Regions from separate parts of the Pseudomonas sp. SH10-3B genome, predicted to be linked through region 3. Evidence: riboswitches for the same ligand, from Rfam matches in the RefSeq annotation. Region 3 holds a riboswitch; each other region holds the start of a gene.
What was found. A riboswitch is a leader RNA that binds a small molecule or an ion and turns the genes downstream of it on or off. The one in region 3 is predicted to bind cobalamin.

Region 1 (4,796 bases), on a different contig from region 3:
TGCCTTCGACCTTGAGCTTCATGAACGCGTCGGAGCGCTCGCCCAACGCCTCGGCGGTGCGCACGCGCTCTTCTTCCACCAGCTGTTGAATCTGGCTTCGCAACGCGCGGTCGCTGATGCGGATAAACCGCCAGGGCTGCATCAGGCCAACGCTGGGGGCCTGGTGCGCGGCCTGGAGCAGGCGATGCAGCAATTCGGGGGCGACCACGCCACCGCTGAAATGGCGCATGTCGCGGCGTTCGGCGATGGCGCGGTAGACGGCGTCGCGGTCGGCCTGGGGGAAAGCGTTGTCGGTCATGGCCCTACCGGGGGCAAGCCCCCTCCCACAGTGGATAGGGTTTGAGCTCGGTCCGGCGCAAACAAGGCGGCCACCGCAGTCGGATTCGACGGGAAATAGAAGTGCACGTAAGAGGCCGTCATTCGCCCCTGCCGGTAAACCGCTTCGGCACCGCGCCCACCATTGGGGCTCAGGCCACGGGCAATCGGCTGGCACTCGGTGCTGGTCAGGGAATGGTGGTACGTGTGCCCGCGCAGCACGCCTTCGGGCAATTCGACGCTTTGCAGGGCCAGGGCCGCGAGTTTCTTTTGCATCACCGCATCGCCCTGGAGCAGGCCAAGCAGTTCAGCACGTTTGCCGTCCACGTCGGTGAGCGAGTCCAGCAGGTAGAGCATGCCGCCGCACTCGGCGAGCAACGGCTTGCCGGCGGCGTGGTGCGCACGAATGGCGGTGAGCATCGGAGTATTGTCGGACAGCGCCTGGTGGTGCAATTCCGGGTAACCACCGGGCAAATAGAGGCTGTCAGCCTCGGGCAGCTGGCGATCATGGATCGGCGAGAAAAACGTCAGTTCGGCGCCCATCGCCCGCAGCAGGTCGAGGCTGGCGCCATAGGTGAAGGCGAAGGCTTCGTCACGGGCCACGGCAATGCGTACACCGGCCAGCAATGGCTCGGCGGCGATCACTTGCGGTGCGGCGAAGGTTACCGGTGGCGGCAACGCGACTTCACAGCTGCTGCCCAGTGCCTGGGCGGCGGCGTCCAGGCGCACGTCGAGATCGTTCAATTCGCTGGCTTGCACCAGGCCCAAATGGCGGCTGGGCAGTTCAATCCCGGTTTCGCGGGACAGTGCGCCATACCAACGCAAGCCTTCGGTGAGGCTGCCTTCCAGCAGTTGCGCATGGCGCAGGGTACCGACGCGGTTGGCCAGCACGCCGGCAAACGGCAAGTCCGGCTGATAGCGCGCCAGGCCCAGGGCCAGGGCGCCAAAGGTCTGGGCCATGGCGGTGCCATCGATCACGCCGAGCACCGGAACGCCGAAATGCCGCGCCAGGTCGGCGCTGGACGGTGTGCCATCGAACAGGCCCATCACGCCTTCGATCAGGATCAGGTCGGCCTCCCCCGCCGCTTCCCACAGCAGGCGGCGACTTTCCTGCTCGCCCACCATCCACATGTCCAATTGATACACCGGCGCACCGCTGGCGCGTTCGTGGATCATCGGGTCCAAGAAGTCCGGGCCGCATTTGAACACGCGCACCTTGCGCCCCAGGTTGCGGTGCAAACGGGCCAGCGCGGCGGTGACGGTGGTTTTGCCCTGGCCGGACGCCGGTGCGGCGATCAGGACGGCTGGGCAATGGCGGGGCTGATTCAAAGTTCGACGCCCTTCTGTGCCTTGATACCGGCCTGGAATGCGTGCTTGAGCATGCCCATTTCGGTGACGGTGTCGCCCATTTCGATCAATTCAGGCTTGGCGCCACGGCCGGTGACCACCACGTGCTGCATCGGCGGACGGGCTTGCAGGTCGCTGAGTACCTGATCGAGGTCGAGGTAGCCATGCTTGAGGGCGATGTTCAGCTCATCCAGCACCACCAGGCCGATGGTGGGGTCTTGCAGCAGTTCACGGGAGACGGCCCAGGCGGCTTCGGCGGCGGCGATATCGCGCTGGCGGTCCTGGGTTTCCCAGGTGAAGCCTTCGCCCATCACATGGAAACGCACTTGTTCGGGGAAGCGACGGAAGAACAACTCCTCACCGGTGCTGTTGCGCCCTTTGATGAACTGCACCACACCGCACTGCATGCCGTGGCCCATGGCGCGCGCGAGCATGCCGAATGCCGAGCTGCTCTTGCCTTTGCCGTTGCCGGTCAGCACCAGCAGCAAGCCGCACTCATTGGGGGAATTGGCGATGCGCTCGTCGATCACGGCTTTTTTGCGCAGCATGCGCGCCAGGTGGCGTTCGTCGCGGTCGGGGGTATCGGTCATGGCAGCTCTCCGTTGGGGCTGGACAAAAACGGCAGGCAGGAAAAAACAGACAGCCAAGCATCGCCCACCGTGATGCTGTTGGATGATCCAGGCCGGTCTCCGGGCTCATGAGTGGCGCTCCCTATGTAGAAAGCAGGCCGACGATGCGCCTTCCCATATCGTCAGGCGATACAGTGGCCAATGGCAGCGTCTTGACTCATTTACCGTTGCGGGGGCAGCGCCGGAATCGCGGCAGCACTGTGTACAAGTGCGCTCACTCACCGGCTTCCCTGTTTCACTCTGTCGACCCACGGGTCACAGAGCACCTGAAACAAGCCGCGAAGGTTAGTGGGTTGGGGGTGGAGCGTCAATTAAAGCTGGCGTTGCACTTGAACCATCGCCTCGCCGCTCTCCTCTACCCTTACAGGTATCCAGGAGAACACCATGCATAAAACCAGACTCGCCCTACTGATCATGCTCGCCGGCACCCTCGCCGCCTGCGGTGAAAGCTCCACCCTGCAGGTGTCCGATGGCACCGGGCCGTCGCCCCAACTGCCGGAGCCGAACAAAACCCTGATTCCCACCGTGAACATCGCCCCGGCTATCGGTTGGCCGCAGGGCGCGAAGCCGACAGCAGCGGCCGGCACCCAAGTGGCGGCGTTCGCCGAAGGCCTGGACCACCCGCGCTGGCTATATGTACTGCCCAACGGCGATGTGCTGGTGGCAGAAACCAATGCGCCGCCCAAACCGGATGATTCCAAGGGCATTCGCGGCTGGGTCATGGAAAAAGTCATGGGCCGTGCCGGTGCCGGGGTGCCAAGCCCGAACCGCATCACCCTGCTGCGCGATGCCGATCACGATGGCGTCGCCGAGACCCGCACGGTGTTTCTGGAGAACCTCAATTCACCGTTCGGCATGACACTGGTCGGCAATGACCTGTACGTGGCCGATTCGGACAAGCTGCTGCGCTTCCCCTATCAAGCGGGCGAAACCGCGATCAAGGGCGCGGGCACCAAGGTGGTCGACCTGCCGGGCGGCCCCTTGAACCACCATTGGACCAAGAACGTGATCGCCAGCAAGGACGGCAGCAAGCTGTACGTAAGCGTCGGTTCCAACAGTAATGTCGGCGAAAACGGTCTGGAGGCGGAACAGGGCCGGGCGGCGATCTGGGAGGTGGATCGCGCCAGCGGCGAGCACCGCATTTTCGCTTCCGGCCTGCGCAACCCTAACGGCATGGCCTGGGAACCCCAGAGCGGCAAGCTGTGGACCGCAGTGAACGAGCGCGATGAGATCGGCAGCGATCTGGTGCCGGACTACATCACCTCGGTCAAGGACGGCGGTTTCTATGGCTGGCCTTTCAGCTACTACGGCCAGCATGTGGATGTGCGCGTCACGCCGCAGAATCTGGACCTGGTCGCCAAGGCCATCGCGCCGGACTACGCGGTGGGGCCACACACCGCATCTTTAGGCCTGACGTTCGCCGAGGGCAGCAAACTCCCGGCGCCGTTCAGCAATGGCGCGTTCATCGGCCAGCATGGCTCGTGGAACCGCAAGCCGCACAGTGGCTACAAGGTGATCTTCGTGCCATTCGAGGGCGGCCAGCCTAAAGGCCAGCCGGTGGATGTGCTGACCGGGTTCCTCGACAAAGATGAGAAAGCCATGGGTCGGCCGGTGGGTGTGGTGATTGATCAGCAGGGGGATTTGCTGGTAGCGGATGATGTGGGGAATAAGGTCTGGCGGGTGTCGGCGGCTCAATAAACGCCTCCAGAAGCAACATAAAACCAGTGTGGAAAGGGGCAAGCCCTCTCCCACATTTAGTTCGGTGTTTGGTTCAGGGATTACGTGCCAGGTTTGCTGGCAACACACGCTTGGCACTCAGATAGGCATTCTGCCAATACGCCTTGGACAAGGTATCCAGCTTCACCGTACCGCCGGTTTGCGGCGCATGGACAAAGCGGCCTTCGCCCACATAGATGCCGGCGTGGCTGACCTGGGAACCGCCACCGGTGGCAAAGAACAGCAGATCGCCGGTCTGCAGGTTCTGTTCGCTGACATCCTGGGCGCGCATCACGATCAGCTCGCGGGTAGTGCGCGGCAGGGAGATGCCGGCGGCGTCACGGAACACGAAGCCGATCAGGCCGCTGCAATCAAACCCCGAGTCCGGCGTGTTGCCGCCCCAGCGATAAGGCGTGCCGACCAGACCCAATGCACGAAAGAGCACGTCTTCGGCAGCAGGCGAGAAACTTTGGCTGGAATAGGTGAACACCGGCTTGGGCTTGACCGCAACGGGAGCGGGCGGCGGCCGACTGGCGCAGGCGCTGATAAGCGCGGCGCAGAGGATAAGGAGCAGGCGGGCTGAGGTCGACATGTGCAGAACAATCCGGGTCTGGATGCGGCTTTCGCTGCCGAACGCTGAAAACCAGAACGCGCAAGCAAAGCTCGCGCGAACGGATTACAACAATGTCCAGGGATTCTAGCGCTTACACGTCAAACTTCAAGTATCACTTTAAGTTTACTTACTGGCGGTAACCGTAGTCGGGGCCATGGCGAGTGCGCGCTTGGCTT
Region 2 (4,796 bases), on a different contig from region 3:
TCTTCGCCGGACCACGGGCTCAGCGCTGACAGCCACGGTGTACGGCCCAGCGCGACGGCGTCGAACACGCGGATGGCGTCGTCGGTGTCGGCCTGTTGTTCCACCACCGCCAGCTGTTGTGCGATGGCACGGCGGGACAGGTCGCCCAGGCGTTGCCCGCCCAGGCGCACGTCGCCGCTGGCCGGCGTGCGCAAGCCGGCGAGCAGTTTGAGCAGGGTGGATTTGCCGGAGCCATTCGGCCCGACAATCCCCAGGGTTTCACCCAATTGAACCTCCAGGTGAATATCGCGCAGCAACTCGGCCTCGCGCACCTTGAAGCCCAGCCCGGTGCAACTCAGTACGCTCATCGCGCATTCCTCCGGCCAATCAGGATCAGTGCAAACACCGGCGCGCCCACCAGCGCCGTCACCACGCCGACCGGAATCACCTGGCCCTTGATCAAGGTGCGCGACAACACATCGGCCGCAATCAAAAATAACGCGCCGCCCAGCGCACTGGCCGGCAGCAGGCGCGAATGCCCGGTGCCGAGCAACAGGCGCACCGCGTGGGGGATCACCAGGCCGACAAAACCGATGGAGCCGACAATCGACACCATCACCGCCGTCACCAGCGCCGCGCACCCCACCAGCACAAACTGCACGCGGCGCACCGGGATGCCCAGGGACGCGGCCGAGTCGGTGCCGAAGGTGAACGCATCCAACGCGCGCCGATGCCACAGGCACACCACCAAGCCCGTGACCGCCACCGGCACTGCCAGCCACACCGACGGCCAGCGCACGCCGCTGAGGTTGCCCAGCAGCCAGAACATGATGCCGCGCGCCTGTTCGGAGCTGGCGGACTTGGTGATCAGGAACGCCGTGAGCGCATTGAACAGCTGTGACCCGGCGATGCCTGCGAGGATGATCTGCCCGGTGCCGCTGGACGAACCGCTGGCCCGCGCCAGCAAGATCACCAGGGCGAACGCCGCCATCGCGCCGACAAATGCGCCGGCCGAGAGTGAAATCAGCCCGCCGCCCACGCCCATCAGCGCCACCAACACCGCGCCGGTCGAGGCGCCGGCGCTGATACCCAGCAGGTACGGATCGGCCAGCGGGTTGCGCAGCAATGACTGCAAAATCACCCCGCAGGTGGCCAGCCCTGCACCGCAGGCGGCGGCAACCAGGGCGCGGGTGAGGCGGTAGTTCCACACCACGCCTTCATCGATCGGGTCCAGCACGTAACCGGCTGCCCACAGTTTGTTGGCGAGCACCTGCAGCACCACCAGCGGATCGATGGCGGTTTCACCAATGGCCACGCCGGCGAGGACGGCGATCAGCAATAGCGCCAGGGCGAGTAAGGTCCGGATCATTTCGGCAGGTTGTAGCCGTCGATGGCCGTGGCCAGTTGTTCCAGGCCATCGAACGTGCGGATGCTGGCCTGCAGCGCCAGGGCGTCGAGGATGATGATGCGGTTGTTTTTCACCGCGTCCATGTTGCGCGTGACCGGGTCGCTGCGCAGGAAAGCGAGTTTCTTTTCATGGTCGTCGGCGGGATAGCGGCGGCGGTCCATGCGGGCGATCACCAGGAAGGTCGGGTTGGCCTTGGCGATGGTTTCCCAGCCGACGGCGGGCCATTCTTCATCGGATTGCACCACGTTGTGCAGGCCGAGGGTTTCGAGCATGAACTCCGGAATACCCTTGTGGCCCGCCACGTACGGGTCGCTGGCCATTTCGGAACTGGAGAACCACACCAGCGCGCTGGCCTGCTTGAGGCCTTTGCTCTGCACGGTGGCCACGGATTTGGCCAGGCGCGCCTTGAGCTCGTCGTTCAGGTGTTGGCCGCGATCCTGTACGTCGAAAATCTGCGCCAGCTGGCTGATGCTCTTGTAGATCGTCTCGATACGGAACGGCTCCAGCCGCGTGCCGTCGGCGCCCACCAGGTTGTCCTTGCCTTCGCAGTCGGAGGGCAGCAGGTAGGTGGGGATCTTCAGGTCGTGGAACTGCTCGCGGGTGCCGACCACGCCCTGCGGGCCCACCACCCATTCCAGCTCGGCGGCCACCAGTTGCGGGCGCTTGGCGATTACCGCTTCGAAGCTGGGCTCGTTGTTGGCCAGGCGCTCGATGCCGTCGTTCTGTGCTTCGTACTGTGGCAACACGTTGTTGAACCACAGCGAGGTGCCCACCACACGGTCGCCTACGCCCAGGGCATAGAGCATTTCCGTGGCGGCCTGGCCGATGGTCACGCTGCGCGCGGGGGACTGCTGGAAGGTGAGGGTGCTGCCGCAGTTTTCCAGGGTAAGCGGGTACTGAGTTGGCGCGGCTTGGGCCAGGGCGCAGAAACCCAGGGCACTGATCAGGGCGGTAACGCGTGGCAGCATGAGGCAATCTCCGTGTGAACCGTACGTGGGAACAGGGGAGGTACAGTTCGGAAATACGCCCTCGAACACTGCCGGTCGGGCAGGTAAGGATGTCCTTCCCGGACACCCCGCCGGTTAGTGATTTTGCTGGGCCGGCAGGTCTCCTGACTGATGCGTCGTCGCCACGCTCCGGCCTTCCCGGACGTGGTCCAGTGGCAGTGGGGAGCAGGCTCGGCATCTACAGTTGCGGGGGCAGTTCCGATTGACGCGGCATACCGCGCTTCGGATTCCCTATTAGTCCCGTTTGGGAACCGGCGCGGTATGGTAGTTGATTAGGGCGAGGCGATACAGCCCGAGGGGCGCCCAGTCAGACACGAATATCCTCAGGGCCCTGGATCAGCGCTTCAATTCGCGTCCCGGTGGCGCGCTCCTCGTTGCTGAAACCGTCGTAGTCCGCCAGGTTGGCGAAGCGGATACCGGTCAATTGTTCGATCTGGATCACGCTGCGCTGGTAGGTCCTGACCTGGCCGAACATCAGGTCGAGCTGACCCAGTTCGCGGCTTTGGTCGATCATGTAGGCACTGGCGCAGGGCTTGCCGTCGTCGCTGAGGTAGGCCACCACTTTCCAGAACGCCTTGGGGATTCGGATGCCACGGTAGAGACGGTCGTCGTCGGCGAACACCGGGCCGCTGAACACCGTGGCCCGGGCTTTCCAGCGTTGCGTGTTATCGAGGATGTAGTCTTCCAGTTCCAGCCAGGTCTTCTGGTTGAACCCGCTCATCTGCGGCGAGCAGTTGGTGAAGTGGAAGGTGTCGAGGTTGGCGGTTTTTGCCTCGTCGCCCCAGTTGGGGTCTTGGCGGCGCACCAGGTGCCCACGATCCAGGCCGTTGTTGGTGTAGAGCGCTTCGCCCACCTGCGCGCTGATCGGCAGGCGACCATCGTAGGCCCACGTGTCATTGCTGCGGATAATCTCCACATGCTGCCCGCCGTCGATATTCACGCCGACGTAGAGCGCCAGTCGTCGGGAACGCGACATCGTCACCGAGAAATGCGTGTAGTCCAGGCGCAGGGGTTCTACGTCATCCGCCAACGCCTCGTCTGCCGTGGGCCAGGGCACCACGAAGCTGCTGAGAAAGTCTGCTGCATAGCCGCGCCGGTCCTTTAGATCCTTGGCGGCGGTGACACGGGGCGCCGCCGCCCGGGCCTCCATCAGCGTGGGGGTGGTCGTGATCAACGGGCGCAGATCGGCGAGTCTTGGACGGTGCGCAAGGTCGATTTTGGCTTTACGGGCTGGCATGGGTAAGTCCTCCTTGGATAAACACGACTGCAACATAGGTTGATGACAATTGATGACACGCGTTAACCCTCTGGGGGCTATCCTCAAGCGGTTACCTGGAGCTTCACCACACGCCAAAAATGGAGCCAGCCCATGTGTGATCGCCACTACCGCAATCCGATTTTCTGCCTGATCCCGCCGTACATGCTCGACCAGATCGCGCGTCACGGTGATAAGGCCCAACGCGAAATCGCGCTGCGCACCCGCGCCAAGGACAGCACGTTCCGCTCGCTGCGCATGGTCGCAGTGCCCGCCAAGGGGCCGGCCCACATGGCCCTGGTCATGGGCGCTGGTAAACGGCGCTCGATCTACAGCGCCGAAGGCACCGACAGCCTGCCGGGCAAGCTGATCCGGGGTGAAGGCCAGCCCGCCAGTGGCGACGCCGCCGTGGACGAAGCTTATGACGGCCTGGGTGCCACGTTCGATTTTTTCGAAGAGGTGTTCGACCGCAACTCCATCGACGATGCCGGCATGGCGCTGGACGCCACCGTTCACTTTGGCCAGAACTATAACAATGCGTTCTGGAACTCGACCCAGATGGTGTTTGGTGATGGCGATGAGCAGTTGTTCAACCGCTTCACCGTGGCCCTCGACGTGATTGGCCATGAATTGGCCCACGGCGTCACTGAGGACGAGGCCAAGCTGATGTATTTCAATCAGTCCGGCGCGCTCAACGAGTCGCTCTCAGACGTGTTCGGCTCACTGATCAAGCAGTATGCGTTGAAGCAAACGGCCGAAGACGCCGATTGGTTGATCGGCAAAGGGTTGTTCACCAAAAAGATCAAAGGGTCTGCGCTGCGTTCGATGAAGGCCCCCGGTACCGCGTTTGATGACAAGCTGCTGGGCAAGGACCCTCAGCCGGGGCATATGGATGATTTTGTCCAGACCTACGATGACAATGGCGGGGTGCATATCAATTCCGGGATTCCCAACCATGCGTTCTATCAAGTGGCGACCAGGTTGGGCGGGTTCGCCTGGGAGCGAGCAGGGCGTATCTGGTATGACGCGCTGCGCGATGCACGGTTGCGGCCGAACTCGGGGTTTTTGCGTTTCGCGCGTATAACCTACGATATAGCCGGTCGTCTCTACGGCGCGAATAAGGATGAGCACAAGGCGGTCAAGGAGG
Region 3 (4,796 bases):
CGGGTCGGGTAGTTGGCGAGGATCAGGGCGATGCGTTTATCCGCATTCGGCACCCGTGCCAGCTCGACCCAACGGCGCGCCAGTTCAGCGACGAAATCCATGCGTTCGGGCGCTGCGCGGTAGCACACCACGTCCGACTGGCTGCGCTCGCTGCGCCAGGCCATATCCTTGAAGCTGATCGGCCGGCTGATAATCCGCCCGTCCAACTCGGGCAAGGCAATGTGCATCGCTAGGTCGCGCGGGCCAAGGCCTTGCTCGCTGGCCTGCCAGCCCGGCTGGTTATCCTGGGCACAGATCGCCTGGATCACCGGGATATTGCGGCGAAACGGGCGCAGATGCGGGGCTTCGGGGCTGGATTGGGCAAAACCGGTGGTGTTCAGGATCACCGCCGCGCCGACCTCATCCAGCAGGTCCTCGACCACCGTCAGGCAGCCGGGTTCTTTCAAACTGGCCACCGCCATCGGCAACGGGTTAAGGCCCGCCGCCTGCAAGCGTTGGCAGAACACATCGATAAAACCGGTATTGGCCGCCTGCAAGTGCGAGCGGTAGAACAGCACCGCTGCCACGGGCCAATCCGCGTGCCAATCGGTCTGCCAGTCATTGAGGCGAGGGTTGGCTTTGTGCGGGTGATAGATCGCGGTGCGCGGCAAGGTCTGCGGCTCCGCCCACGGGTAATCGCGGTCCAAGTAGCCGCTGGCCAGGCAGCGGAAAAAATCCAGCGCGTTAGCGAGACCGCCCTGGCGCAGGAAGTGCCACAGGCGGTCGCGCTGTTCGGCATTCACCGTGCTCAGGCCGCTGAGTTCCGGGTCCGGGCGATCATCCCCCGGCACTAGGATCAGCGTAACGCCGCGCTCGGCCAGCTCCACCAGACGCTCGATGCCATAGCGCCAATAACCGATGCCGCCGTGCAGCGAAATCAGGATGACCTTGGCGTGGCGCAGCACTTCATCCACATACAGGTCGACCGACGCATGGTTCTGCACCTGCATCGGGTTGGCCAGGCGCAGGCTGGGGTAATCCTCGGGCAGCTGCTGGGCGGCTTCGGCCAGCAGCGCCAGGCTGGAATCGCCGCTGCACAGGATCACCAGTTCAGCGGGGGTTTGGCCAAGGTCGGCAATATTGTCGTCCGCGACGAAACCACCGGGCTGAGTCCTGAGCAGGTGCATGGGTTAAACGCTGAGGGCAGCGCGCAGTTGCGCTTCGAGGCCCGCCGCGTCCAGCTCCTGGCCGATCAGCACCAGGCGCGTGACGCGCGGTTCATCAGCGCCCCAGGCGCGGTCGAAGTGCTTATCGAAACGCGTGCCCACGCCCTGGATCAGCAGGCGCATCGGTTTGTTCGGGATGGCGGCGAAGCCTTTGACGCGCAGGATGCCGTGCTGAACCACCAACTGGTTCAGGGCGTCGAGCAGCAGTGCTTCGTCGGCTTGCGGCAGGTCGATGGAGATGGAATCGAAGGCATCGTGATCATGATCGTCCTCACCTTCGTGATGATGATCGTGGTGGCTATGGCGAGCATCGATATGTTCTTCGGAACCCGCGCCCAGGCCGATCAATACGTCCAACGGCAGGCGACCGCTGCTGGCTTCGATGATCTTCACCGCTGGCGGCAGTTCTTCGGCGACTTCCAGGCGTACACGGGCCAGTTCTTCGGCGCTGATCAGGTCGGATTTGTTGAGGATTACCAGGTCGGCGCTGGCCAGTTGGTCGGCAAACAGCTCGTGCAGCGGCGATTCGTGGTCCAGGTTCGGGTCGAGTTTGCGTTGGGCATCGACCTGATCCGGGAACGCGGCGAACGTGCCGGCGGCCACGGCCGGGCTGTCGACCACGGTGATAACCGCATCAACCGTGCAGGCGCTGCGGATTTCCGGCCACTGGAAGGCCTGTACCAAGGGTTTTGGCAGGGCCAGGCCCGAGGTTTCGATGAGGATATGGTCGAGGTCGCCACGACGGGCGACCAGTTCGCGCATCACCGGGAAGAACTCTTCCTGCACCGTGCAGCACAGGCAGCCGTTGGCCAGCTCGTACACGCGGCCGTTGGCCTCTTCTTCGGTGCAGCCGATGGAGCACTGCTTGAGGATCTCACCGTCGATGCCCAGCTCGCCGAATTCGTTGACGATCACCGCAATACGACGGCCCTGGGCGTTGTCGAGCATATGGCGCAGCAAGGTGGTTTTACCCGAGCCGAGGAAGCCGGTAACGATGGTGACGGGAAGTTTGGCCAGTGTTTTCATCGGATGCCCTTTGGGGCGGGCATACGGGACGATAGGCCCTGCGGCAGCGCGCAGCAGCAGATTTCGTCACCGGATCACCCCGCCCGGTTGAATTGGAAAATCGGTTACGAGGCAGGTCTCCTGGCTTGGGGCTTGCGGGTCTTGCGACCGGCGCTGGCTGCGCCTTCCCGCCGTAATGGCAGTGGCGTGGCAGTCAGATAAACCCTTCACAGTTGCGGGGGCAGCCGCGGCTTGAACCGCGTTCCCTTCTTAGCTTCGGCGTGGGCCGAAGAACCTCGAAGGTGCAAGGCTACAGGGGCTCGCCGCATTTGACTACCGTCCCCGGCCCATGCTCTCCTACACATCTTGTTTCGGGTGCCCTTCACAGGGTGAAACGGGAAACCGGTGAGTCATAGCCTTATGACGAGTCCGGTGCTGCCCCCGCAACGGTAAGCGAGTGAAGCGTCAGATCCACTGTGCCTGTACGGCATGGGAAGGCGACGCTTTCTAGACCCAGTGTCCCTCGCAAGCCCGGAGACCGGCCCGAATAACATCCAATAACAAACCCGCGGTGGGCGGGCGCTGTTAAAACCCTGCGTGCCTGGCTCGCGGGGTTTGCATGCGCTCGTTTCACCCTGACACCTGAAAGGGACGCGCCATGTCGATCATCAGCAGCACCTCGCACACCGCCAGCAGCTCCGCCACCCTCAGCCAACGCCTGACCGCCGCCATCGGTGCGTCGATCCTCGGCGCGTGCCTGGTGTATTTCGCCGGTTTCTCGCACATCGAGGCGGTGCACAACGCTGCCCACGATACCCGCCACAGCGCCGCGTTCCCGTGCCACTGAGGCCTGCCGACATGATCAAGCGTATTGCACAAACCGCAGGGTTCACCGGCTTGCTGGCCGCCCTGCTGCTGACCCTGCTGCAAAGCTTCTGGGTCGCTCCGCTGATTCTGCAGGCGGAAACCTTTGAAAAAGCCCCGGCCGCGACCGAAGTCGTGCACGAGCACGCCGCTGGCGCCGCTGCACACTCCCACGACGCCGAAGCCTGGGAGCCGGAAGACGGCTGGCAGCGCGTGCTGTCGACCACCGGCGGCAACCTGGTGGTGGCCGTCGGCTTCGCCCTGATGCTGGCCGGCCTCTACACCCTGCGCGCACCGACCCGCACGGCCCAAGGCTTGCTGTGGGGCCTGGCCGGTTACGCGACCTTTGTGCTGGCGCCCACCCTGGGCCTGCCACCGGAGCTACCGGGCACTGCCGCCGCTGACCTGGCGCAACGGCAAATCTGGTGGATCGGCACCGCTGCCTCGACGGCTGTGGGTATTGCCCTGATCGTGTTTGGTCGCAACTGGCTGCTGAAAGTCCTGGGCGCGGCGATCCTCGTGGTGCCACATGTGATCGGCGCGCCGCAGCCGGAAACCCATTCGATGCTGGCTCCGGAAGCCCTCGAAGCACAGTTCAAGATCGCTTCGCAGTTGACCAACGTGGCGTTCTGGCTGGCCTTGGGCCTGATCAGCGCCTGGCTGTTCCGCCGCAACCGCGACGATCAATACTCGGCATGACCCTGGTGGTCGGCCTGGGTTGCCAGCGGGGTTGTGATGTAGACACCCTGCTGGACCTGTTCGACAGCGCCCTGGCCGAGGGCGGGGTCGAGCGCCAGCGTGTCACCGCACTGGCCAGCATCGACCGTAAACAGAACGAGCCAGGGTTACTCGCCCTGGCCCGACTGCTCGACCTGCCCTTGCAGTGCTTCAGTGCCGGGCAACTGGCCGTTTACGAAGACCGGCTGAGCCACAAATCGGCGGTCGCGTTTGCCCATACCGGCTGTTACGGCGTCGCCGAAAGTGCCGCCCTGGCCCTGGCCGAACAGCTCTGCGGCGGCCCTGCCCGCTTGTTGATCACCCGCCAGAAAACCGCCCAGGCCACCTTTGCATTGGCCTGCGCCGGCTAAAATCCCGATAATCGCCCTTCCCGATCATGAGCAATCTTCATGCTCGCCCGCTTTTGCACAGGAATTCTCCATGACCGTCTACTTCATCGGCGCCGGCCCCGGCGATCCGGAATTGATCACCGTCAAAGGCCAACGCCTGATCCGCAGTTGCCCGGTGATCATCTATGCCGGCTCGCTGGTGCCGGCGGCGGTGCTGGAAGGTCATCAGGCGAAACAAGTGGTCAACAGCGCTGAACTGCACTTGGAACAGATTATCGAACTGATCAAGACCGCCCACGATAATGGCCAAGACGTGGCACGGGTGCACTCCGGCGATCCGAGCCTGTATGGCGCGATTGGCGAGCAGATCCGTTATTTGCGTGAGTTGGGCATCCCCTTTCAGATCATTCCCGGCGTCACGGCGGTGGCCGCCTGCGCAGCCTTGCTGGAGACCGAACTGACCCTGCCGGACATCGCCCAAAGCGTGATCCTGACCCGCTACGCCGATAAAACCAGCATGCCCGCCGGGGAAGACTTCCACAGCCTGGCCCGGCATGGCACGACCATGGCGATTCACCTGGGGGTCAATCATCTGGAAAAGATCGTCGCCGAACTGCTGCCGCACTATGGCGCGGACTGTCCGATTGCCGTGGTG

Region 1: another riboswitch for cobalamin. It lies ahead of cobO (cob(I)yrinic acid a,c-diamide adenosyltransferase); the one in region 3 lies ahead of cobW (cobalamin biosynthesis protein CobW).
Region 2: another riboswitch for cobalamin. It lies ahead of J1G35_RS26325 (ABC transporter substrate-binding protein); the one in region 3 lies ahead of cobW (cobalamin biosynthesis protein CobW).

What each region holds. Positions count from the first base shown of each region.
Region 1 is NZ_JAFLXD010000016.1:78,913-83,708, forward strand. Features, by position in the region: gene bluB (5,6-dimethylbenzimidazole synthase) at 1-298, opposite strand, end outside; gene J1G35_RS14555 (cobyrinate a,c-diamide synthase) at 295-1,644, opposite strand; gene cobO (cob(I)yrinic acid a,c-diamide adenosyltransferase) at 1,641-2,252, opposite strand; cobalamin riboswitch at 2,325-2,576, opposite strand; gene J1G35_RS14565 (sorbosone dehydrogenase family protein) at 2,676-3,989, shown strand; gene J1G35_RS14570 (C40 family peptidase) at 4,063-4,599, opposite strand; gene J1G35_RS14575 (NlpC/P60 family protein) at 4,744-4,796, opposite strand, start outside.
Region 2 is NZ_JAFLXD010000050.1:30,384-35,179, forward strand. Features, by position in the region: gene J1G35_RS26315 (ABC transporter ATP-binding protein) at 1-347, opposite strand, end outside; gene J1G35_RS26320 (iron ABC transporter permease) at 344-1,348, opposite strand; gene J1G35_RS26325 (ABC transporter substrate-binding protein) at 1,345-2,355, opposite strand; cobalamin riboswitch at 2,471-2,665, opposite strand; gene J1G35_RS26330 (DNA/RNA non-specific endonuclease) at 2,702-3,631, opposite strand; gene J1G35_RS26335 (M4 family metallopeptidase) at 3,764-4,796, shown strand, end outside.
Region 3 is NZ_JAFLXD010000035.1:4,532-9,327, forward strand. Features, by position in the region: gene cobN (cobaltochelatase subunit CobN) at 1-1,166, opposite strand, end outside; gene cobW (cobalamin biosynthesis protein CobW) at 1,170-2,231, opposite strand; cobalamin riboswitch at 2,324-2,524, opposite strand; cobalamin riboswitch at 2,567-2,772, shown strand; gene J1G35_RS22430 (CbtB-domain containing protein) at 2,869-3,057, shown strand; gene J1G35_RS22435 (CbtA family protein) at 3,069-3,773, shown strand; gene J1G35_RS22440 (cobalamin biosynthesis protein) at 3,770-4,162, shown strand; gene cobM (precorrin-4 C(11)-methyltransferase) at 4,233-4,796, shown strand, end outside.